3 regions of the Halomonas sp. A3H3 genome follow, and region 3 is predicted to be linked to each of the others. Evidence: predicted binding sites of a transcription regulator. Region 3 holds the regulator's gene; each other region holds the start of a gene.
What was found. The regulator PhoB, encoded in region 3, activates phosphate uptake and scavenging genes when phosphate is short. The targets are predictions, from matches to a motif close to TGTCATANNNNTGTCANA.
Positions count from the first base shown of each region.

Region 1: a site for PhoB is predicted at 5,145-5,162, ahead of HALA3H3_RS10690 (putative 2-aminoethylphosphonate ABC transporter substrate-binding protein). Genes of this name have one in related genera too.
Region 2: a site for PhoB is predicted at 5,129-5,146, ahead of HALA3H3_RS04600 (esterase-like activity of phytase family protein). Genes of this name have one in related genera too.

Region 1 covers NZ_HG423343.1:2,402,406-2,410,283, reverse strand. The annotation lists gene HALA3H3_RS10705 (2-aminoethylphosphonate--pyruvate transaminase) at 1-1,134, opposite strand, end outside; gene HALA3H3_RS10700 (putative 2-aminoethylphosphonate ABC transporter permease subunit) at 1,198-2,892, opposite strand; gene HALA3H3_RS10695 (putative 2-aminoethylphosphonate ABC transporter ATP-binding protein) at 2,889-4,013, opposite strand; gene HALA3H3_RS10690 (putative 2-aminoethylphosphonate ABC transporter substrate-binding protein) at 4,060-5,094, opposite strand; gene HALA3H3_RS10685 (UTRA domain-containing protein) at 5,214-5,924, opposite strand; gene HALA3H3_RS10680 (HAD family hydrolase) at 5,917-6,642, opposite strand; gene HALA3H3_RS10675 (bifunctional diguanylate cyclase/phosphodiesterase) at 6,745-7,878, opposite strand, start outside.
Region 2 covers NZ_HG423343.1:1,057,460-1,065,337, reverse strand. The annotation lists gene HALA3H3_RS04630 (leucyl aminopeptidase) at 1-1,014, opposite strand, end outside; gene lptF (LPS export ABC transporter permease LptF) at 1,161-2,240, shown strand; gene lptG (LPS export ABC transporter permease LptG) at 2,240-3,304, shown strand; gene HALA3H3_RS04615 (RDD family protein) at 3,370-3,843, shown strand; gene HALA3H3_RS04610 ((2Fe-2S)-binding protein) at 4,002-4,208, shown strand; gene bfr (bacterioferritin) at 4,400-4,882, shown strand; gene HALA3H3_RS04600 (esterase-like activity of phytase family protein) at 5,235-7,406, shown strand; gene HALA3H3_RS04595 (carbon starvation CstA family protein) at 7,633-7,878, opposite strand, start outside.
Region 3 covers NZ_HG423343.1:1,898,600-1,906,477, forward strand. The annotation lists gene HALA3H3_RS08380 (NAD(P)/FAD-dependent oxidoreductase) at 1-1,162, opposite strand, end outside; gene HALA3H3_RS08385 (chorismate--pyruvate lyase family protein) at 1,300-1,875, shown strand; gene ubiA (4-hydroxybenzoate octaprenyltransferase) at 1,911-2,801, shown strand; gene phoB (phosphate regulon transcriptional regulator PhoB) at 2,927-3,616, shown strand; gene phoR (phosphate regulon sensor histidine kinase PhoR) at 3,619-4,905, shown strand; gene HALA3H3_RS08405 (hypothetical protein) at 5,217-5,531, shown strand; gene HALA3H3_RS08410 (hypothetical protein) at 6,182-6,484, shown strand; gene HALA3H3_RS08415 (hypothetical protein) at 6,962-7,312, shown strand; gene HALA3H3_RS08420 (copper chaperone PCu(A)C) at 7,405-7,878, opposite strand, start outside.

The DNA of each region.
Region 1 (7,878 bases), 500 kb from region 3:
GCCTGGAAAAAGGCTAACGCCCATCTCGGCAAGTGTGTTTTGAATGGCGCTTAGCAGTTCCGCGATCACCGTGGTGCCTAGCTGACCAATGCAGCCGATACGAAAACTCTCCACTTCAGTCAACTTGCCGGGATAGATCAAAAACCCGCGCGCCTTTAGCGCCGCGTAGAAAGCGTTAAACTCAAACGCTGGATCGGTTGGGCTTAAGAAGGTAGTGATGATCGGCGATAGCCATTCGTCTTCTAACAGCGTGCTGAAGCCTAGCGCTCGCATGCCTTTTACCAGCGCATCACGATTGCGGGTATAGCGCGCGCAGCGCCCTGGCACACCGCCTTCTTCCCGGTGCTGGGCAAGTGCGGCCTGAAAGGCCACCACGGTGTGAGTGGGCGGCGTAAAGCGCCACTGACCAGTGCATTCCATATACGACCACTGGTCGTGCAGATCCAGGCTCAGTGAGTGGGCGCACCCCTCTCCTGCTTCAAGCAGCGCTTTGCGAATAATCACAAAACCAAATCCAGGCACGCCCTCGATGCACTTGTTGGCAGAGGAAACCAGCACATCGATGGGTGTTTTCGCGAGGCTGATGGGTACGCCGCCAAAGGAACTCATCGCATCGACGATGAGCGTTTTACCATGAGCGTTCACCACCTCTGCAATCGCCTCTAACGGGTTCAAAATGCCCGAGCTGGTTTCACAGTGCACTAAAAATACCGCTGTAATATCAGGATATTGCTCCAGCAGCGCCGCCACCTCATTGGGCTGGGGTGGCAGATAGTCGCCTTTATCCAAGGTGATATAGACGCGCCCTATGGTATCCAGCAGTTGGCCGGCTCGCTTGCCGTAAGCACCATTCATCAGCACCAGTACTTTACCGTTGGGATCAGTGGCGCAAGCCAGCGCACTCTCAACAGCAAAGGTGCCGCTGCCCTGCATAGGCACGCAGGCGTACTCGTCGCTTGCTGCCTCGGCCATGGCAAGCAGCTGGGTGCGAATGCCGGCAGTCACTTGGTTAAAGTCGTCATCCCAGGAGCCCCAATCACGCAGCATGGCGGCTTTGGTCGCATGGGAAGTAGTCAGCGGCCCGGGGGTTAGTAAATAGGGGTCTTTTATGTCCTTGCTCACGTTATCGGTCATTTTGGTATATACCAGATTTTTAAAACACTTTAATAGTAAGCACAGCGGCTGTCTAGGTGTCAGCTAGCACGCATGGCGCCAGCGCTGGGCGTTATTTAATAAAACATGGGTGAGTGCGGTGTGGAGCAGCTTCACCACCAGAGACGTGAGGAAAATCAGCACGGCCATGGCCGCAGCGCTGGCAAAGTAACCGGCTTCATCCAGGTGCAGCACCGCCACCGAGGCCAGCCGCGTGTCACTGTTATAGAGGAACACAACTGCCGATACCGTGGTCATCGCATTGACGAACAGGTAAACCGATATATCCAGTACCGCGGGCAGCGACACCGGCAGCGTTACCCGGCAGAAGGTTGTCCAAAACGGTACTTTCAGTGAGGCCCCGACGGCTTCAAACTCAGGGTCGAGCTGTTTAAGCGCGGTTACCGAGGTGAGGTGACACACCGTATAAAAGTGCACCAACGTGTTGAGCACCAGAATCATCAAAGTGCCGTACAGCCAGTTAAACGGGTTGCCCGCCTGATTGAAAAAGAAGATATAGGCAAGCCCCAGCACCATGCCAGGCACCGCCATGGGCAGCATGGCCATAAAGTGCAGCCCTTGGCGCAGCGGGCGAAAGCCTTCACTCTTTTCGATTAGCCAGGCGTTAAAGAAGATCACTAACGTGCCCACCAAGGCCACGCTAAACGCTAACTTGAGCGAGTTAAACCACGCCCCCCAACCACCATCGGCCATGCCTTGGAAGGTATAATGCTCAAAGGTTATCGATAAGTTGTAGGGCCAGAACTGCACCAGCGACGCATACACCGCTGTGCCGATCACCAGCACAATGGCCCCCGCCACCGCGTAGCACAGCAGTGTAAATATCCAATCCCGCAGCGGGCTGGGGCTAGGCTGCCACGGCACGGCCCGTGCCGAGAGTTGCGCCACTTGGCGCCGCTGTATCCAGCGGTCAACGATAAACGAGAGCACCGCGGGCAGCAGCAGAATCACGCTGACTACCGCGCCCATCTGAAAGTTCTGCTGCCCTACCACTTGGCGGTAGACGTCGGTGGCCAATACGCTGAACTGACCACCGATAATTTTAGGCACGCCGAAGTCAGTAATCGCCAGGGTAAACACCACAAACAGGCAGGAAATCAGCCCGTAGCGCACGCCGGGCAACGTAATAGTCAAAAACGTACGCCACTTGGGGGTTCCCAGCGCTTCGGCCGCTTCGTAGAGCCGCGCATCGCTGTTGGTCAGCGCGGTGGTCAGCAGCATTAGCGCGTGGGGAAATATCCAGAAGCTCATGCCCATCACAATGCCGATAGGCCCATAAACCGAGTGGCCGACCAGTAAATCGCGCAGAAACCCCTGATTGCCAAACAGATAGACCAAGCTAATCGCGGGCAGCAGCGATGGCGCCAGAATGGGCAAAATCGCCAACATGCGAAATAGCCGCTTGCCCGGCATGCAGGTTCGAGTGATCCCGTAGGCGCATAAAAACGCTAACCCGACCACCACACCGGTGGTCATCAGCGCCACCCGCAACGAGTTGGCGATCGAATTGACCAGCGCAGGGGTTTGAAAATAGTACGCGAAGTTGGCCAGGCCGATAAAGTCGCCTGCACGGTCTTGCAGGCTCTTGATCAGCATGGTCACGAGTGGGAATAGTAGCCCCACCACCAGCAATGCAACGCCAGCGAGTAACGCCAATAAACGGATCAACGACTCTAGCGACGGCCTGGTCGCCGATTTTACAAAGCTCTCGGCCATCATTGCTGGCTGCTCCCGGCGGGGTAAAGACGAGCGGCTTCGGCGGGCAGGTGAATGCCTAGAACCTGCCCCTGGTAAAGGCTTAGGTCGGTACTATCGCGGCTAGGCACATCGGCAATGAGCGTTTGGTCAACGTCCGTTAGGCGTAAAGTGACCCGCTGAAAGGGACCTAAAAACTCGATGCCGATCACCTCACCATTCAGCGCTCCCGCTTGACGGCTAAGTGCCACCGCCTCGGGCCGAATAGCCAGTTGGGCGGCTTGGCCCACTTTCAGGGTATGCGATAGGCAGGCGCAGGGCGTGGTACCCAGCAGCGCTTGGTTATCGCCCTGAGCGGTCACTTCCAGGAAGTTCATGCTGCCAATGAACGAGGCCACAAAGGCGCTGGCAGGCTGGTGGTAGATCTCGGCCGGGGTGCCCACTTGCTCGATCACGCCGTGGTTCATCACCACGATGCGGTCGGCCATGGTGAGCGCCTCTTCCTGGTCATGGGTCACCATGATGGTGGTCACCCCGAGGCGCGCCTGCAGGGCTTTAATCTGGCTGCGCAGATGGCCCCGCACCCGGGCGTCCAACGCCGAAAGCGGCTCGTCCAGCAGTAGCAGGCCAGGCTCGGTGGCCAGTGCCCGCGCCAGCGCCACGCGCTGCTGTTGTCCGCCGGAAAGTGCCGCCGGGTACTTGTTGTCGCTACCCGTCAAGTTCACCAACGCAAGCAGCTCACTCACCCGTGCTTGGATGCGTGACCGCTCTACCCGCCGGTTGCGCAACCCATAGGCCACGTTGTTAAACACCGTTAGGTTGGGAAACAGCGCATAGGACTGGAACACAATGCCGAAGTCACGCGCCTGGGTAGGCAGCGTGGAAATATCTTTGTCGCGCTGAATAAGCGTGCCCGCGGTTTGCCGGGCAAGCCCCGCAATAGTGCGCAGCAGGGTGGTTTTGCCACAGCCGGAGGGACCTAAAAAGCAGACAAACTCCCCCTCGTTAATGGTCAGGGAAATGTTGTCCAGTGCAGTAAAGGTACCAAAACGCTTGGTCACCGCTTCAATGCGTAAATGGGGCGTCGTGGGGGTCATCACTATCGGCGCGTCGGCCGCCAGCAGCGATGTCATTGTCGTGTGCATAACATCTCCATGCCCCGGCACACTGGCCGGGGCAACTGATCGCGGCTTATTGCTCGGTTTTACCATCGTAGCGACGCTGCCACTCGGCCAGCACGCGTTCGCGATTGACGGCAGCCCACTGGAAGTCGGCGTCGATCATGCGGTCAGTAATATCGGAGGGGTAGTTTTCAATCGGCTGTGCCACACCTGGGTAGGCAACCACTGCATAGCCTTCGTTATAGAGTTCGTTGGCATCGCGGGAGATTGCCCAATCCATAAGCGTTTGCGCGGCTTCCTGCTTGTCGGTACCAGTCATAATAGCGGCGGCCTCCATATCCCAGCCCAGCCCTTCTTCAGGGAAGATAACTTCAATAGGCGCACCCTGGGACTTCAAGCGCGCACCGCGGAAAGCAAATGACACGCCCACCACGGTTTCACCGGTGGCCGCCAGGCTGCAGGGAGCAGAGCCAGAATGGGTGTAACGGGCAATGTTGTTATGCAGGCGATCCATATAATCCCAGCCCTGATCCTCTTCCCATAGCTGCAGCCAGCTGGCCACATCCAGGTAGCCGGTACCCGACGAGTTGGGGTTAGGCATAATCACATGGCCTTCAAACTCTGGCTGGGTGAGATCTTCCCAAGAGGTCGGCATCGGCACGCCCTGGCGCTCGCCCTCAATGGTGTTGTAGCAAATAGCAGCGACCCAGGCGTCCATACCCACCCAAGCTGGGTCTTCACCATCACGATAGGCCACATCGACAAATTTGGGGTCGAGATTCTCAACGCCAGCGGGAGCGTAGCGCTCCAGCATGCCCTCCTCTTCCAACACCAGCAGGCTGGTAGCGGCCAGGCCCCAGATCACGTCAGCCTGGGGATTGTCTTTCTCGGCCAGCAGGCGGGCGGTAATCACGCCGGTGGAGTCGCGCACCCAGTTAATCTCGATATCCGGGTGCGCCGCGCTGAAGCGTTCGGCGTATTTTTGCAGGTCATCTGACTCAACGGCGGTATACACGGTTAATTCAGTGGCCTGGGCGCTTGAAGCAAGTGCAACGGCTGCGGCACCTGCAAGCAAGGTGGAGGGGAATAAACGGCGTGGCATCATGATGGTGGGCTCCTGGCTAATTGGTATAGACCAGAAGTCTGCAGGCTTTAAATGACACTGCGATGACGCTTGTTTGACCGTTTTTTTAACTGATGATGACCACGACTAGGTCGTTTCCGCTAGCGCTGACCGGATAGCTCCACACTGATACACAGCGAATCGTGCAGCCAGTGCTCTTCATCAAACTCAATAGGGCGCTGCTGGTCGTCTAAAATGGCACGGTTAATATTTAACCCGGCAGTGCCGGGCGCAACGAATAGCTCTTCGGCATCCATTGGCGAAAGCGCTTCTGAGACCATGCGAATAGAGCGATTGGCCAGGTAGTGCCCCCAGCGCTCGCGCAACAGCCCCCAAAGCGATTGCCCACTATAGATATCTAGCAACTCTGGGGCACGCTCGGGCACCACCCACAGCGACTCCACCAGCACCGCGCGGTCATCCACGTAGCGGCGGCGGCGAATATGCTGAAACGGCTGGTCATCCGGCAGATTCAGTGCCCGCGCGGCAGGCAGATGGGCACGGGTTTCCAGCTTCAATACTGCCGTACGTGGCTGCCGCCCCTGTGCACGTACATAGTCGTTAAAGCCCGCGTCACGGGTGGGGTCGTAAACTAAACGGGCGGGGGAAATAAACCAGCCGCGCCGGTTGCTGCGGTGGATTAAGCCCTCCATTTCCAACTGTGAAAGCGCTTGGCGCAGGGTCACACGAGTGGTGGCAAAGCGCTCGGCCAATGACCGCTCTGCAGGGAGCTTTCCTTCCCACAAGGCAGCATTTTGGTCGATCAAGGTACGAAGCTGTTCGGTTAACTTTAGATAGTAGGCATCAGACATGCGCCGATTTTCCTGGCAGAGCATTAGGTGACGAAGCGCTTGAGGGCGCCCGCCAGTCTAATCGCCGCCAACCTTCAACGCTAGCCACCTCAGCGAGTACTGGATCGGGATTGACCGCTACAGGGCAATCCACGTACTGCAACAGCGGGAGGTCGTTGCGGGAGTCTGAGTAGAAAGTAGTGTGGCTAGGGGTGAACTGCTGCTCGGCCAACCACTGTTTTAAGCGCAGCACCTTACCGCCACGATAAGAAAAAATACCCTCGCTGCCGCCGGTATAGCGCGCGTCTTCATTGATGCCGTGCTCCACGCTTAGCTCTACCGCCAGCACGTGTTCAATACCCAGAGTGGTCGCTATCGGCTCGACCAGATGCCGTGACGAGGCGGAAATCAGTACCAGGGTATCGCCTGCCTGGCGGTGCGCTTCCAGACAGGCCCAAGCTTGTTCAAAAATACGCGGTTGCAGGTGCGTGGCAACAAAGCGCTCGACCTCTTTTTGCACATCTCTCACTCTGCGCCCTCGCAGCGGTGCTAGGGTCATGGCCAAATACTCTTCAAGCTTTAGCTTCCCCGCGTGATAGGCCTGGTGCATTTTCTCCGCCCGCGCCATAAACGCTTCGGCATCGCTGATCCAGCCTTGCTCTATCATCCATAAATTCCAGCGGTCGCTGCAGTCTCCGTCCAGGAGGGTGTCGTCAAGATCAAACAGGGCCAGGCGCATGGGAGCACTCCTTTCATCGCGGGTTGGCGGCGCGTAGGGTATGCCAAAGGTGATGACAGGACGATGACGCTAATAGAAGACGACGCTGAGCAAACTAGAAGACTAAGTAGTTAACCACTGCGTCGCAAACTCATCGGCAGGCAGCGGGCGGCCAAACCAGTACCCTTGTGCCTCATTGCAACCCATTGCGGCAAGCAGATTCGCTTGGTCGCGCGTTTCAACGCCTTCCGCCACGGTTTTCATCTCTAGCGCTTTTGCCATGGCGATGATGGCCTGAACAATGGTGCGGTCATTTTTGTTTTCGAGCATTTCACGCACAAAGGAAATATCAATTTTCAGTGCGTCGGCAGCGAAGCGCCGTAGGTAGGAAAGCGAAGAATAGCCGGTGCCGAAATCATCGATAGAGAGAGCATAGCCCGCTTGTCGCATGGCGTGGGTGATCTCAACGGCCTGATCTGGGTCGCGCATAAAATCACTTTCAGTGAGCTCCAGGGCGATAGCGCTCGACGAAACGCCGGCGGTGAGTTGCGCAATGTGGTGGGTAAGCTCAGGATCGGCAAACTGTTGGGCGGAAATATTGATCGATAGCCTCCCTGGCAGCCCACCCTCAGGCTGTTCACGCCATGCCAGTAGCTGCCTTGCGGACTCTTCCAGCACCCAGTCTCCCAAGGCACGAATCAAACCGCGCTCTTCAGCCAGGGGAATAAACTCGCCGGGGCTCACCCAGCCCCACTCGGCATCGTGCCAGCGGCACAGGGCTTCTGCACCGGTCAACTGACCACTGGTAAGGTTCACCTGGGGCTGAAAGTAGAGTTCTAACTTGTGTTCAGTAATTGCCGCGCTGAGTCGCTCGGTCATCTGTTGGCGTCGATGTAGCGCGTGGCGCATCGTTTGGGAATAGGGGCAGATACTATTTTCGCGCCGCTTGGCGTGGTGGAGAGCAATGCTGGCAGCGTTAAATAGTTCGCCCGCCTCGCTCACATGCTGCGGATAATGAGCAAAACCGATGCTGACATCGAGGTGAAAGACACGCCGCTCCAGATGAAGCGGCGGCTTAACCACTAAGCGTAGCTGCTCCACAAGGCTGCCAATGTCACGAGGGGTGGTATCGGCCACCAGCAGGGCAAATTCATCCCCTGACAAACGCGCCAACGAGCCGTATGAGTGGCTGATCTTCGCTAAACGATCAGCCACTGTCACCAGCAGTTGATCGCCCACTTGGTGACCGTGCAGATC
Region 2 (7,878 bases), 840 kb from region 3:
TTTGATGATGTCGCCGGGCTTGGTGGCATTGCCATCTGGCATGTTTTCCGCGGCGGCAACAATAAATACCAGGTTGAGCTTGGGTTTAATCGCCAATACCGCTTTGACGGTGCCGAACACGCAGGCGGCGCCGCACATATCGAACTTCATTTCGTCCATGCTTTCGCCGGGCTTGAGCGAAATACCGCCGGTATCAAAAGTAATGCCTTTGCCTACCAATACATGGGGTGCTTCTTCGCTTTCTTCGGCGCCCTGGTACTTCATAACGATCAGGCGTGTCGGCTCTTTGCTGCCGCGGCCTACGGATAGTAGCGAGCCTGCACCCAGGGCTTCCAGCGCTTCTTCATCGAGAATATCGACCTCGAGCGCGCCTTGTGAGTCGCGACCCAACTGCTCTGCCTGCTCGGCTAAATAGCTGGGCGTACAGGCGTTGCCGGGCAGGTTGCCCAGCGTGCGGGTGTAGTTGATGCCTTGGCCAATAGCGTTGCCCACTAACGCACCCTGCTTAACCTGCGGGACAGAGTCGGCATCGGTGATAATTAACGTCAGCTTGGCAAGGCTGGGGGCTGGCGCGGGCGAGGATTTGAACTGATCAAAGCGATAGATAGCCCGCTCCGCAGCTTCCATTACCTTGCGCGCTTTCCAGGCCGCATCGCGGTCAGTCAACGGAACATCGCCAAATACTACGCTGGCTTCGTCGATAGGCAGTTTCACTAGCGCTGTCATGGCCGCATCCAGCGCCTTGATGAAGGCCGCTTCCTGGCATTTTTCGCGCTCTCCCAAGCCCACCAGCAAAATGCGTTCGGCCCCCAGGCCTGGCGCAAAGGGTACCAGTTGCACGTTGCCCAGTGCTGCGTCAAAGTCGCCGCGTTCGAGCAATTGGCCAATCAGGCGCTCGCTGGCGTCGTCCAGTTTGGCAACGGTGGGCAGGAAGTCACCACCTTTATAAACCGGCACCAAAAGGCAGGGTGTTTCAGCTTTGGCTGGGTTCGCGGTCTGAACGGAAAATTCCATGACGTCTCCAACAAGACAAGCATCGAGGGATTCGGGATAATGCCCCGTTGCTTTTGATTTTGAAAAGGGACTGAAAATAGTTTGATTAGTGTACCCAAGCCATACGCTTATTGCATGGCATCCTGCACGACTAGCCGGAGAGCGCGTTGATTTTATTTCGATATCTAACTCGCGAAGTGTTACTCACCATGTCGGCAGTCGCTGGCATTCTACTGCTGGTGATTATGGGCAGCCGCTTTATCCGCTATTTTTCGGACGCGGCGGAGGGCGATATTCCCGTCACCATGCTAGGTAGCCTGATGATGTTTCACCTGCCTGGCTTTATGGAACTGATTCTACCGCTGTCGTTTTTTCTAGGCATCCTGCTCGCCTACGGGCAGCTCTATATGAACAGCGAAATCACCGTGATGGTCGCCTGTGGGATGAGTCCCACGCGATTGTTGAAAGTGACTTTGCTGCCCGCCAGCGTCGTCGCGGTACTGGTCGGTGTCTGCAGCCTGTGGCTAACGCCTTTTGGGGCGCTGCAAACCGAGACCGTGCTGGAAGAACAGCGCAGTCGCCTGGATGTTTCCGTGTTGGCGCCGGGGCGCTTTCAAGAGTTCGGCGGTGGCCGTACCGCTTACATCGGCAGCTTCTCAAGCGACGGAACGGAAATGCAGGATGTGCTGGTGCACGAGCAGAACCAACAAGGCGACGAAGGTACTCACGACTACGTTACCCGGGCGGCATCGGGCTATCAGGAAACCCGCCTCGAAACGGGTAGCCGTTTTCTGGTGTTGGATGACGGTGAGCGCTACGGGGTGACGCCGGGCGATAAGAGCGCCGAGCGGCTAACGTTTGAGCGTTATACATTGCGACTAGGGCTGAATCGCGACCGGCAGGAACTGGATTCACTGGAGTACGCCACTACGCCTGCGCTATGGAGTAATCCAAGCCCCCGTGCCCAAGCCCAGTGGCAGTGGCGGGCAGGGCTCCCGCTTATGGTGTTTGTGCTGGCCTTGATGGCGCAGCCGCTTTCCCGGGTTAATCCCCGCCAGGGGCGCTTTGGCAAACTGCTGCCCGCGGTATTTTTATACGTCGCCTATCTTAGTCTGCTGCTCGCGGTTGTCGATGCGATTGGCAGTGGCACTTGGTCCACCACGCTGGGCGTGTGGCCAGTCCATGGGCTGTTTTTAGGGCTGGGCCTATTATTGCTATGGCGCTCGCAACGCAAGGGGATGCGATAATGGTGCTTGACCGTCTTGATCGTTATATCGCCCGCAACGTGCTGGCGGCCATTATCGTCGTTCAGTTCGTGCTGCTGGGGTTGGATATTACCATCGCTTATATCGATGATTTAGGCGATGTGCAGGCGGGCTATACCGCCTTCGATGCGCTGCTTTACCTGCTAATGCGCACGCCTTGGCGATTCTATCAGTACGCCCCGGTAGCCGTATTAATTGGCGCGCTGATTGGCTTAGGCAGCATGGCTTCCAGCAATGAGCTTACCGTTATGCGCGCCGCTGGGCGTTCTCTGGCGCGCATTGTATGGGGGGTGATGAAACCCGTGCTGGTGGTCGTGGTCGTGGTGCTGTTAGTTGCCGAATACGTTAGCCCACGCACCGAGCAGTATGCCGAGGCGTGGCGGCTGGAAAAACTCCAGGGTGAAGGCGCTGTGTTGACCAGTCGCAGCGGCTGGCAGATAGAGGGTGACAGCGTCTACCGTTTTGGGGCAATTCGCGCGGATAACGTCGTGCTCGATTTAACCCGCTATCGCTTTGATGACCGCCAACTGGTCGAAGCCACTTACGCTCAGCGCGCACACTGGGAAAACGATGCCTGGCGTTTGGAAAACGTCGCTACCACGCGTATTTTTGACGATCACACCGAGTCTGAGCAGATGGCAAGCATGGGTTGGGACACCTCTTTCACCCCCACCCAGCTAGAGAGGCTGCTGCGCGATATTGAGAGTCAGGCGCCCAGCGAGCTTTGGGCCTATGCCCAGTTCCTTGAAGAGCAGAACCTGCAGAATGATCAGGCACTGCTGTATTTTTGGCAGAAGATGCTGATGCCGCTCACCATGGGGTCGCTGGTGCTGATTGCCGCCTCCTTTGTATTTGGCCCGCTGCGCACCGTGGCCGCTGGTACTCGGGTGTTTTATGGCGTTGTCACTGGGCTGAGCTTTAAGTACGTTCAGGATCTACTGGCGCCCGCCTCGACGATATTTGGCTTTTCACCCGTCTGGGCCGTACTGGTGCCGACTCTGGCCTGCGCTGGGGTCGGGATCTACTTTCTACGTCGCAATGGTTAATGCCGCAATAGTAGCCATCACAGCCTCGTATCGTCCAGAAACAGCCAGCAACCACGAAGAGAACTATGCAAACACGACGCTTTACTCAGTTGGACAGCGTATGGCCAGCCGGTCTTGGCCGACGACTGGGCGCCATGCTGTATGACGGCTTTTTGGTCACCGCGATTTGGATTGCGGTGACCGTCGTGCATATGCTGTTTTTCCGCTATGTGCTGGGTCAACAGCCCGAAGAGATTGGCACTACGGCCAGCGATGTTTTGAGTTTGCAGCTCTTGCTGGTGTTTTTTGTCACGCTGTTTTTTGTTTTCTCCTGGTCGCGCGGTGGTATGACCTTGGGTATGCAGGCATGGCGATTACGGGTGCAAACGGTAGACGGGTATTCACTGAACTTGAAGCAATGCCTCATCCGCTGCGCGGTGGCGTGGCTCTCGCTGCTGGCGTTTGGTTTGGGCTACTTATGGGTGCTGTTCGATAAACAGCGGCGTAGCTGGCCGGATATTGCTTCCAACACGCAAACGGTGGTTTTGCCGAAAAAATAATTTCAGCTGGTATGGGGCAAAAAGTGCTTTTACGCCAGTACGTTATTTTGCTGCTCTTGCTTATTAAGACGAATGGATAGCAAAAAGCAGTCATTTCTACTTGATAAGATGTATGCGAATCATTTACATTCATCTCATGATTTTTATGAGGTGTCGCCATGTACGTTTGCGTGTGCAAGGGAGTAACCGATCATCAGATTCGCCAGCACGTTAGCGACGGAGCGCGCAGCTGGCGAGAAGTACGCGAGGCAACCGGCTGCGCAACGCAGTGCGGTAAGTGCGCGTGCTACGCTAAATCAATTACCCGCGATGCCGTTCAGGAAGCACGTCAAGAAGCCGATATGGGCCTTGCCTACGCCGTGTGACGCGAATCACTATTGTTAGGGTTATCTTTAGCAAATAACTGATTTGCTTGAACTTTTAATCATCTTATCTATACTCTCAGAAACGCTGGGGGTATAGCTATTTGCGCCTATACTCTTCTCCAAACGTAACTGCTTGATCGTATTGTCTAAACTAGATTAAACATCAGCATTACAGTAGAAAAGGTGACGTCATGAAAGGTGATACGAAAGTTATTGAGCATCTCAATAAGGCGCTCGGCAACGAACTGGTTGCGATCAATCAGTACTTTTTGCACGCCAAGATGTACAAAGACTGGGGCCTAAAAGCACTCGCCAAGTGGGAATACGATGAGTCCATCGAAGAGATGCAGCACGCTGACAAGATCATCGAGCGTATCCTATTCCTGGAAGGTATTCCCAACCTGCAAGACCTGGGCAAGCTGCACATTGGCGAAAACGTCAAAGAAATGCTCGAAAGCGATCTAAAAATTGAGCACGATGGCCGCAACGACTACATCGAAGCCATCACCTATTGTGAAAGCGTTAAAGATTACGTTACCCGCGACATGCTCCGCGATCTGCTCGCCGACGAAGAAGACCATATCGATCACATCGAAACGGAACTTGGTTTGATCGACAAGGTGGGTATTCAGAATTACATGCAACGCCAAATGCAGATGGCAGGCGACGAGTAAAACGCTATCGCGCGTATGTCGCGTATGTATAGAAGTAAGCTAGCAACCAAAACTAGCTAAAAAGCAGCCAGTCAGGGCTAACTGACTGGCTGCTTTCGTTCTAAGGTCTCCTTTAACCTATCGATTTTCCTGCTTCCCTTTTCCCCTATGCGTTCCTTCACTACTTACCCATCTAACATTTTTGCGGCAACTTGGATTTCGCGCTGAGGTGTGCCGATAGCCAACGGCGCTAACTTAGCCAGTGAGTGTCATAAGCCTGACATCGTTATGATGTTGGATGGTTAATCGGACATAGCAAGTTTAATAACTTAATCAGTCGTTTCTTAAGCTTAGGCAAGGGATTAACTCCATCATGATACTCAAACGCAGACCAACCCTGTTGGCGCTGGCTGCTGTGCTGGCCGCCACGCAAGCGGCAGGCGCGGCAGATCAACATTTCAACCGCATCGCCAGTTTCGCGGTTCCCGATAACATGGCCGAGGGCGAGGATCGTACACGCGAGACCGCGCCTGAAATCATTGCTGCTTCCGGTGATGGCATGACGCTGGTGTATACCGATAGCCCGCTGGGCGTGATTGGGCGCATCGATATCAGCGACCCGGCTAATCCGCAACCGCTGGGTAATATCGTTATGGACGGCGAGCCTACGGCCGTATCGGTGCTCGGCAATATGGCCTATGTCGGAGTGAATACATCGGTTTCCTACAGCGAACCTTCCGGGGAGCTGCGCACGGTCGATTTAGCCAGTGGCGAGATACTCGCCTCCTGCCCGCTGGACGGACAGCCCGATAGTGTAGCTTCCGCTGCGGCCCCCGATGGGCGCTTTGTCGCTGTCGCCATTGAGAACGAACGCGACGAAGAGGCGGGCGATGGACGTGTACCGCAGATGCCCGGCGGTTCCGTGGCACTGGTGAAGATCAATGCGGAAGGGCTGGTTAACTGTGACAGCCTGCTCTACGCCGACGTAACCGGGCTCGCCGAGATCGCCCCCGAGGATCCCGAGCCGGAGTTTGTCGATATCAACACCCTGGGTGAGACCGTCGTGACCGTGCAGGAGAACAACCACCTGGTGGTGCTCGACTACGCCGGTAAGGTGGTGGCGGATTTCAGCGCCGGGACTGTCGACCTGGACGGCATTGACGCCAGCGATGACGGTGCACTGATCTTCAACGAGCAGCAAGCCGAGCGTCTGCGCGAGCCGGATGCGCTGCAGTGGATCGACAACGACCACTTCGCTATTGCCAACGAAGGCGATATGGATGGCGGCGCGCGCGGCTGGACGATCTTCAACAAGCGTGGCGAGGTGGTATACGAGTCAGGTACTTCATTCGAGCGCGCGGTGATTGAAGCGGGTCACTACCCCGATAAGCGTTCGGATGCCAAAGGCAGCGAGCCGGAGGGGATGGAGTTTGCGGTGTTCGAAGGTACGCCCTATGTCTTCCTGCTTTCCGAGCGCGGCTCGCTGGTGGGCGTTTATGACGTTAGCAACCTGGCCGAACCGCAGCTCACCCAGCTACTGCCCTCGGGCCTGTCTCCCGAAGGCGCCGTGGCGATTCCCAGCCGTGGCCTGTTAGCCACCGCCAATGAAGGGGATCTGGGCGAAGACGGCGGCCCCCGCGCCCATGTCATGATTTATCAATACCAGGATGCGCCAGCGGTCTATCCCACCCTGACCTCGGCGGGCGCTGATGAACTGATCGGCTGGGGCGCACTTTCCGGTTTGGTCGCCGCTGATGACATGCTCTACGCGGTCAACGACAGCTTCTACAGCGCCCAGCCGCGCATCTTTACCATCGACCCCTCAGCCTCCCCGGCGCGGATTACGGCAGCACTGGACGTGACCCGCAACGGTGAGCCTGCGCTAGGGCTGGATATGGAAGGCATTACCACCGATGGTGAAGGTGGCTTCTGGGTCGCTTCCGAAGGTAACGACAAAGGCCTTGCCAACACCCTTTATCATGTGGGTTCCGACGGCGAGATTATCCAAGGAATTGCACTGCCCGAGGCGCTCGCTCAACAGGCATTGAAGTGGGGATTAGAAGGCGTCACGCGCATTGATGATCAACTGTGGCTGGCGGTGCAGCGCCCTTGGCAGGATGACCCCGAGGGCATGGTCAAGCTGCTGCGTTTTGATATCGACAGTGGCGAGTGGGCCGCTGTTCATTACCCGCTGGATAACGTGGAACAGGGTTGGATTGGCCTCTCCGAAATCACTGCCCATGGCGATTGGCTGTATCTGATCGAGCGCGACAACCAGATCGGCGCCGAGGCTAAGGTTAAGCAAGTGACCCGCGTTGCCCTCGACGGCCTGCAACCCACCCCGCTGGGCGGTGAACTGCCGGTGGTCGAGAAACAGCTAGTGCGCGACCTGATTCCCGACCTAGCCAGCTACAACGGCTTTGTGGTGGACAAGATTGAAGGAATGGCGGTCAACGATAATGGCAACGCCTGGCTGGTCAGCGACAACGACGGTGTGGACGATAGTTCCGGCGAGACCTACTTCTGGTCGATACCGCTAGAGTAGTCCCTGCCTGTATTCGTCTATACCGCAGCAGCATGGAAGCGATAAACATGAGGAGTAGGGGAGAAAAGGTAGGATAAAAGAGATAGGAGAAAAAGCGAGGGCACGCATCAAACACGGTTATGTGGCTGATGTGTGCCCTTTTTTGTGGCGTGACTCTTGTGTGGAGAGTGTCTTGTGAAGAGCGTCCTGTGAAGAAAGTGTGGCGGTAACGTTATGGAGCGCCTAACTATTTAGCGGCAATCGCCTCACCGCTGTCCACAAACTGGCTTGGTACCGCCGGCTCATCAACAGCAAAAGTTGCCCGGCTTAGGCGACGGACACGCTTCATAAACAGCGCAATGCAAAGGAGTGTGCCTAACGCGGCCACCACATAGCTTAGCTGCAGCGGTAGACCAAAACCGATCGGCGCGTAGGCTAAGTAGGTAAACGTGGCCATGGTCATAAAGGTGGCTGGGATCGAGGTAATCCAGTG
Region 3 (7,878 bases):
AAAGCTCCACTTTCCTTCTCACGCAGCCGCCTGTCAACGCAAAACCAATCAAACGACCGTCTTTATTTTCAGCCAAGGCACTGATATCACCGCCTTCGCCTTCAATTCGCCAGTGCTCAGGCGTGTTCGTTGGCGGGTAGGCCACCACTGGTAGCAGCGGCGTTTTAACCACTACCGGCCAAGCACCGAAGCTAACCGGCGTGGGCGCGCCTGAAAGGGTTGCCGCCAGCGCCTTAACGCTGGCTTGTAGTGGCTGCACGTACATGGCATTAACACCGTCTACGCAGGCTGCATCGCCCAGGGCGTGGATATTGGGGTGCGATGTACGCAACTGGCGGTCAACGACTATACCGCCAGGTGATACGTTTAAATCAGCCGATTCGGCAAGTGCTGTGCGAGGTACAAGGCCGGTTGCCATCAACACGAGATCAGCGCTGACAGCGTCGCCGTTATCCAGACGTAATACGATATCTTCGCCGCTTTCGGCCGCTATCGAATCAATCGAACGTGCAAGGTGAAGATGGATACCTGCTTCGCTAAAGGCATCGCCTAGGGCGTTCCCTAAGGGCGGTGGCAGCAAGCGAGGAAGTAGGGTTCCTTCTGGGGCAATGAGGCTGACACGATGGCCGCCAGCGTGGAGGTCGTTGGCAAATTCACAGCCGACCAGCCCCGCGCCAACAATCGCCACCCGTGCAGGGCCCTGGCCTAGCGCCGTGTGAAAGCGGCGGTAGTCATCCAGGTCGTTAATGGTAAAGCAGCGTGGGGCTACGCTGGGTTCAATGCTGAAGGGCACCCGTGGTGCAGCGCCAGTGGCCAGTACCAGTGTGTCGTAGCCGAGCACCATGCCGCCTTCGAGCAGAATTGTTTGGTTATCCACATCCAGTGCGGTTACCTGGGTGTGGATAACCATTTGGGCATTTAGCTCTTCGCCCAGGTCAGTAGCGCTGCGCTGGGCTAATTGTTCGGGCACCAGGCCCTTGGCGAAGCCGGTGGAGAGCAACGGCTTGCTGTAATCATCGCCGCTGTCGGCGCTCACCAGCGTGATTGAGCGTTGGTCGCCCAATCGGCGCAACGCCCGGGCAAGGCCAACCCCTGCCATTCCAGTGCCAATAATCACCAGCGCAGCGTGCGAAGAGGTTTTCTGTGTTTGGGTGGCGGGCATGCAGACACCAAAAAAGTTGCTAAATAAGATTGCGAAAAAAGAAGCGCTAAACCGAGTCGTTAAAAAAGTTGCTGAAACAAAAGCCTTTCAGTGCCCATGTTACACTAGCCAACCCGTTAATTGCCCTGGAGAACTCGGTGACGGCTGCTGCTTTTCGGCAAACTCCTCTATTTTCCCGCTGGCGCCCGATTGATGCGGCGCGCCCGGCGATGAGTGCTTCCTGGTGGCAGTGGGTTGCCTCCACCGACTCGTTAACCGCCCGCTTAATGGTCGCAGGTGGCGAGAAGCCGTTTCGAGTACGACTGCTGCGCCAGGGGGTTGGTTGGCCGCGCCAGGATGAGGCTCAGGCGCTGGGCATTGGTGCCAAGCGTTACGCCTGGCTGCGGGAAGTGGCGCTGTGCTTAGATGGAACGCCATGGGTGGTGGCGCGCTCGGTCGCCCCGCTCTCACAGGTAAAGGGCCAACGGCTAGAGTGCTTGGGCGAGCGCTCGCTAGGTAGTTGGCTATTTCGCCAGCCGGGTTTAGTGCGTGGGCCATTGGAAGTAACGACGCATTCCCCCCAGTTTGCTAGCGTCAACGGCATACAGGAAGGCTGTGCCTGGGGAAGGCGCTCTGTTTTTTATCACGGCTGTAAGCACGGCAGTCTGTCATTATTAGTGCAAGAGTATTTTTTGACGGCGATGGCGGATGATCTTGGCCTGCCTTCGCGCTAGGCTAGCGCCTGCATCTTATTCTTCGTGAGGTAAGCATGGATCGTTCACTGTTGCGGCCGAAGGGATGGGCTCGCGTGGCAGATTTTTTACAGCTGATGCGCTTGAATCGGCCGATAGGCACATGGCTTTTGATGTGGCCGACGCTGTGGGCATTATGGGTGGCTGCGGAAGGTGTACCAGGGCGAAATGTGCTGCTGATTTTTGTGGCCGGCGTTTATGTGATGCGCGCTGCGGGCTGCGTGGTCAATGACTATGCGGATCGCCACTTCGATGGGCATGTGAAACGCACAAAACAACGTCCGCTAGCGACGGGCCGTATCAGCGAAACCGAAGCTCAACTGCTGTTTATCGCCCTGGTGGCCGCTGCGTTTATTCTGGTATTACTGACCAACTGGTTTACGGTGCTGCTCTCGCTGGGCGGGGTGCTGCTGGCGATTATTTATCCGTTTATGAAGCGCTATACCCACTTTCCTCAGGTGGTGCTGGGCGCGGCTTTTTCCTGGGCAATTCCGATGGCTTTTGGCGCCGTGCTCGGCCACGTGCCGCTGGAAGCATGGCTGCTATTCTGCGCTAATGTGTGCTGGACAGTGGCCTACGATACCCAGTACGCCATGGTCGATCGCGACGACGATTTAAAAATTGGCATTAAATCGACGGCCGTGCTGTTTGGAAATGCGGATCGTTTGATTATCGGCTTACTCCAGCTAGCCACCCTGGGGTTGCTGGCTTGGGTAGGCTGGCGGGTTGGTTTAGGTGGTTTCTTCTGGTTAGGGCTAGCGGCAATGGCAGCGACTTTTCTGCATCAGCAGCGCTTAATTCGCGACCAGGAGCGGGATGCCTGCTTCCAGGCGTTTCTCAATAATCACTGGTCGGGACTGCTGATTTTTGCCGGTATCGCGCTAAGTTGGTGGCCTGCGGCTGGCTGATCGAGGCGATTGTCATGTAATTGTCATCAAGTCATGGTGTTATCGTCACTGACATGTCATTGATCTGTTTATCTTTGAACTGTTTTTCTTTGAACTAGTTTCTTTGAACACCGTGAGGCTCTGGTATGACCGCCAAGACCGTTCTGATTGTCGATGATGAGGCGTCGATTCGCGAGATGATCGCGGTAGCGCTGGAAATGGCTGACTATCGCGTGCTCGAAGCGGATAACGCCCAGGATGCCCATGCCATGGTGGTCGACCACCAACCCGATTTACTGCTGCTGGACTGGATGATGCCCGGCACTAGCGGTATTGAGCTGGCGAGACGCCTAAAACGTGAAGAAACCACCGCTGAAATCCCGATTATTATGCTCACCGCGAAAGGCGAAGAGGATAATAAAATTCAAGGGCTTGAAGCCGGTGCCGATGATTATATCACCAAGCCTTTTTCACCCCGGGAATTGGTGGCACGGCTAAAAGCGGTGCTGCGCCGTGCGACGCCACGTGGCGTTGAAGACCCGATTGAGATTAACGGCCTGCTGCTTGATCCGGTGAGCCACCGGGTAAGTGCCCACGGCAAAGCGCTGGAAATGGGCCCCACCGAGTACCGTTTGCTGCAGTTTTTTATGACTCACCAAGAGCGCGCTTACACACGTAGCCAGCTGCTTGACCAAGTGTGGGGCGGCAATGTTTACGTTGAAGAGCGCACGGTCGATGTGCATATCCGCCGCTTGCGTAAAGCGCTGGGTGACGTGCATCAAAACCTGATCCAAACGGTTCGGGGTACCGGTTACCGTTTCTCTGCACGGGTGTAAATGTGCGTTTATGGAGTCGTGAGCTGTGGCGAATAGCGTGGCTGGCCACGCTGGGCACTTGCTTGGGCTGGCTGTTGGGCTCGGCTGGGCTGGGGCTCGCAGCAGGGCTTGCGGGATGCCTGTTTTACCACTTACGACAGTTACGCGAACTCTATTTGTGGCTCACCCTCCACCCTAACGATGAACCGCCTGCCGCTCGCGGGATGTGGGGCGAGCTATTCGATCGTTTATACCGCTATCAAAAAAGTCAGCGCATCACCCAAAGCCGTCTGCGGGCTACTTTGGCACGTATTCAAGAGTCGTCTGAAGCAATGCGTGATAGCGTGGTCATGCTTGATCGCCACGGTGATTTGGAGTGGTGGAACAGCGCCGCCACCGCCATGCTGGGGCTACAAACCGCCCATGATCGTGGTCAACACATTACCAACCTGCTGCGCGACCCGGGCTTTATCAGCTATTTTAATTCGCGTAACTACAGTGAGCCGTTAACGCTCACCTCACCGATTGATGAACGGCGAATCCTGCAGTATCAAATTACCCTCTATGGTGACGACGAACGCTTAGTGATGGCTCGCGATATCACCCGCTTGCATCGTCTTGAGCAGATGCGGCGCGACTTTGTCGCCAACGTTTCCCATGAGTTACGTACGCCGCTGACCGTTCTCTCCGGCTATTTGGAAACCTACAGTGATATCTCCGACCAGCTTCCGCCGCGCTTGGGACGTAGTATTCAGCAAATGCAGGAACAGACCCAGCGGATGCAGAATCTGGTCAACGATTTATTGCTGCTCTCGCGTTTGGAAATTGACCAGGGCGGCCAAGATCATCATCCACTGCCACTCGAGCCTTTACTGCAAAGCGTTTGTGATGATGCGCTGGCCCTATCGCATCAACGTCATACCATTACCGTCGCCCTTGAGAGCGATGCCCGACTGTTAGGCAGTGAACAGGAGATTCGCAGCGCCGTCTCTAACCTTGCCTTTAATGCGGTTCGCTACACGCCTGCTGGCAGCCAAATCACCCTGCGCTGGAAAGCTAGCGCTACTGGTGGCGGCTATATCGATGTGGAAGATAACGGTGAAGGGATTGATCCCGTTCATATTCCCCGACTAACAGAACGCTTTTACCGTGTTGATAAGGGGCGCAGCACTGCGACTGGCGGCACAGGTTTAGGCTTGGCGATCGTTAAGCACGTGCTATTGCGCCACGATGCGCAACTACAAATTGAGTCCCTTCCCGGCAAGGGTGCGTTGTTTCGCTGCGCCTTCCCCCCCTCGCGTCTTGTTTAATTTAGCAAGTCATTCCATCGCATAATATTTGTAACAATGTGCAATATTGGCATGCAAGGTTGGTAAAGCTTTACCCATGTGCCATTTTTACACAGCTCAAAGCGTTGTGTCGTGACTCAGTTGATGCCTTTTTGGCATAACTTATTTTTAAGTAAGAGTTTGATTTTGTTGTTTTTATTTATATTCTTCAGTTTTTTGGCATGCCTTCTGCAGAGTACAGATTGAAGGAAGATGACCGCAGGAATTGCTGGCTTCTCAGTAAGCCTTTCTTTCTTCATTAAGCGGTACTAAACAGCGATCGGAGGTAGGATATGACGTCCAAGGATTTTCTCAAGAAAGCTGGCATTTTAGGTGTATCTTTTGGTCTGATGGCAAGCCCATTAGCTTTTGCACAAACTGATGAAAATTCGGCGATTGACGAAAACCAAGGTATTACCGCTGACGAGCAACCGATGGATTCCCAAGGTACCGGTAGTTCAACTGGCAGTGATACAACAGACATGACTGACGATTTAACCCATGACGAAGGTGATGGTGCCAGCGACATGGATCCGCAATCAAGCAGTCACTCAGACGATGCTGAGTATGACAAGGATGAGCTTGTAGAAGAAAATGGCGGTAGCTAATTATCTATGACCTTTTAGATATCATTAAAAGCTTTTCAGAGAATGAATAAGCGATTAACAGGATGTTACAAAAGCAAGAATGCTTTTAAGATTCACGGATGAATCAGTAGGCAATCAGAACACTAGTCAGGGTTAATTCCAAGGTTGGAGCCCCGCACAAGGAGTGGAAGCTAGCGTTAGTTATTACCTATAGCCAATTCTGATATCGGGCCCCGCAATGCGGGGCCTAATTTTTGCTGCCTACTTTTTATCTCGCTTATTCCCCCGCTACTTTCTCCCCTATCTTTTCCGCCGATCTTTCTTTGCGCCTCTCTATCCAATGCCATGTTTTGTTTTTTATGAATTGATGCCGTAGCGCTTTGTTGGCATCGAGCCTTTTATTTTGCTGAGTGTGTCATAAAGGCACAGACAGTTTTGCGCATGTGTCATTAGTGCACATGTAATTAGCGTGCTTTTGTTTTTAGCGGCGTATAATTGTGCGCAATGTATTTATTTTAAATTATTGATTTATATAAGTATTTTATTTTTATAAGAGAGTTGGCATTACATATGCTCTCTAGAGGTAGTGAAGCTAGCCGCAGTGAGATCTGGCCAGAGAGCCCTTCTCACTTCACTTCAGCGGTATCAAACGGTCACCAGGAGTAAATAGTATGTTTAACGATTTTGTTAAAAAAGCAGCCGTCGTAGGTCTCTCTTTTGGTTTGCTGGCAAGCCCGCTTGCCTTTGCCCATATGTCCATCGAAGCAAATCAAGATTTGACCGTTGACGATGAGCCTATTCAAGCTCAATCACATCATACCTCGGGTCAGGCTAAATTTAGCCCCTCTGATTTGATGTATGACGAAGGCGACCGCCCTCGAGTCATCAAGGCAGAGTCGCATCACACTAGCGCTCAAGCGGAGTACACAGCAAAAGATTTGACCCAAGACGTAGGTGATGGAAACGTTTGGTAACAAAAATTTGCAATTCTGAAGAAATATATTACGATTAACACGTGAGCTAAACACGCGAAAGCGTGTCACACCGATACGGATGCATATCGATTCAAGGAATGAATCAAACGACAATCAGAGCGTTGGTCAGGGTTAAATTCCAAGGTTGGAGCAGCCCCGCAAAAGGAAAGGAAGCTAGCGCTAGTCATTGTCAAAGTCTTGTGTCCTTAGACCCTGCTGATGCGGGGTCTGATTTTTTGTGGCATCCAACACCTCTCCCACACTATTCTTGTTTTAGTTTAAGGTACGGCTTTCTAGCGGAGCCTAATTTCATTGCGTCGCTATTTATACACTGCCCATCATCAGCCTGCCGGTGGGTTATGTCTCAGGCATCCGGTCTCACAATCATTTTGACCGTAAAGGGTGAGCTAACTTTTTTGACGCCTAATATGCAACGCAAAGCGTAATAGCCGTTCTAATCATCGATGAACGGAATCCATGGATAATGAGGAGAACATCTTGCTGTTAAAAGAAATGAGCCAAAAAGTCGCCATAGTAGGTATTGCTTTTGGTTTGGTCGCGAGCCCCATGGCGATGGCGCACTCATCTATTGAACTGAACCAAGACCGCACCGCTGGTCAGGATGTCATTAACAAACCTGAGTCGCATGCAGCTTCCAAACCATCTCATGTCTCTGCGGGCGACTTGAACCGTGACGAAGCTGATAGCTTGGACTTTTCGCCTTCCAGTAGCCGTCCTTCTACGGCTGAAAAAGGGCCTACTTCTCGCCAAGAGGGTTACACTCCTGGAGAACTCAACCGGGATGAAGGTGATAGCACCGACTGGTAAATAATAGGATAAGTGTAACTGCTAATGTAAGCGTTACTCGCTAAAAACCCCGCTTTGGTGGGGTTTTTGCTATGTGTTAAAAGCCAACGACATCAGTGGTGATGCCCATCAGCAGCTTCGCTACCGTCTTGGGCGCTCTGTATCCAGACCTCGATGTCTACGTCACCTTGTTCAGCGAAGGTGAGCGTGAGGGGAAACCGCTCACCCTCCTTCAGCGGCTCGGTTAAGCCAATCAGCATTAAGTGAAAGCCGCCACCAGGGCGCATGGTATAAGTCTCCCCTGCCTCGACACGAATCTCGTCCACATGCCGCATCTGCATCATATCGCCGTCCATTTGCATATCGTGCAGCTCAACGTTGCTGCTCGCAGAACTGCTCGCGCCAACCAGAGTGACGGGGCCTGAAACGGCGGTGATATCAAGGTAGGCGGCACCGTTTACCGCACCCGGTGGGGTTGGGGTAGCGAAGGGGTGCGCAATGCGAAGAGTCTCTGTTTTTACGTCGTGGGCTAACGCCATAGATGTCATCGAAATAGACATAGCGCCAATCAAGAGTACGCCACCCAG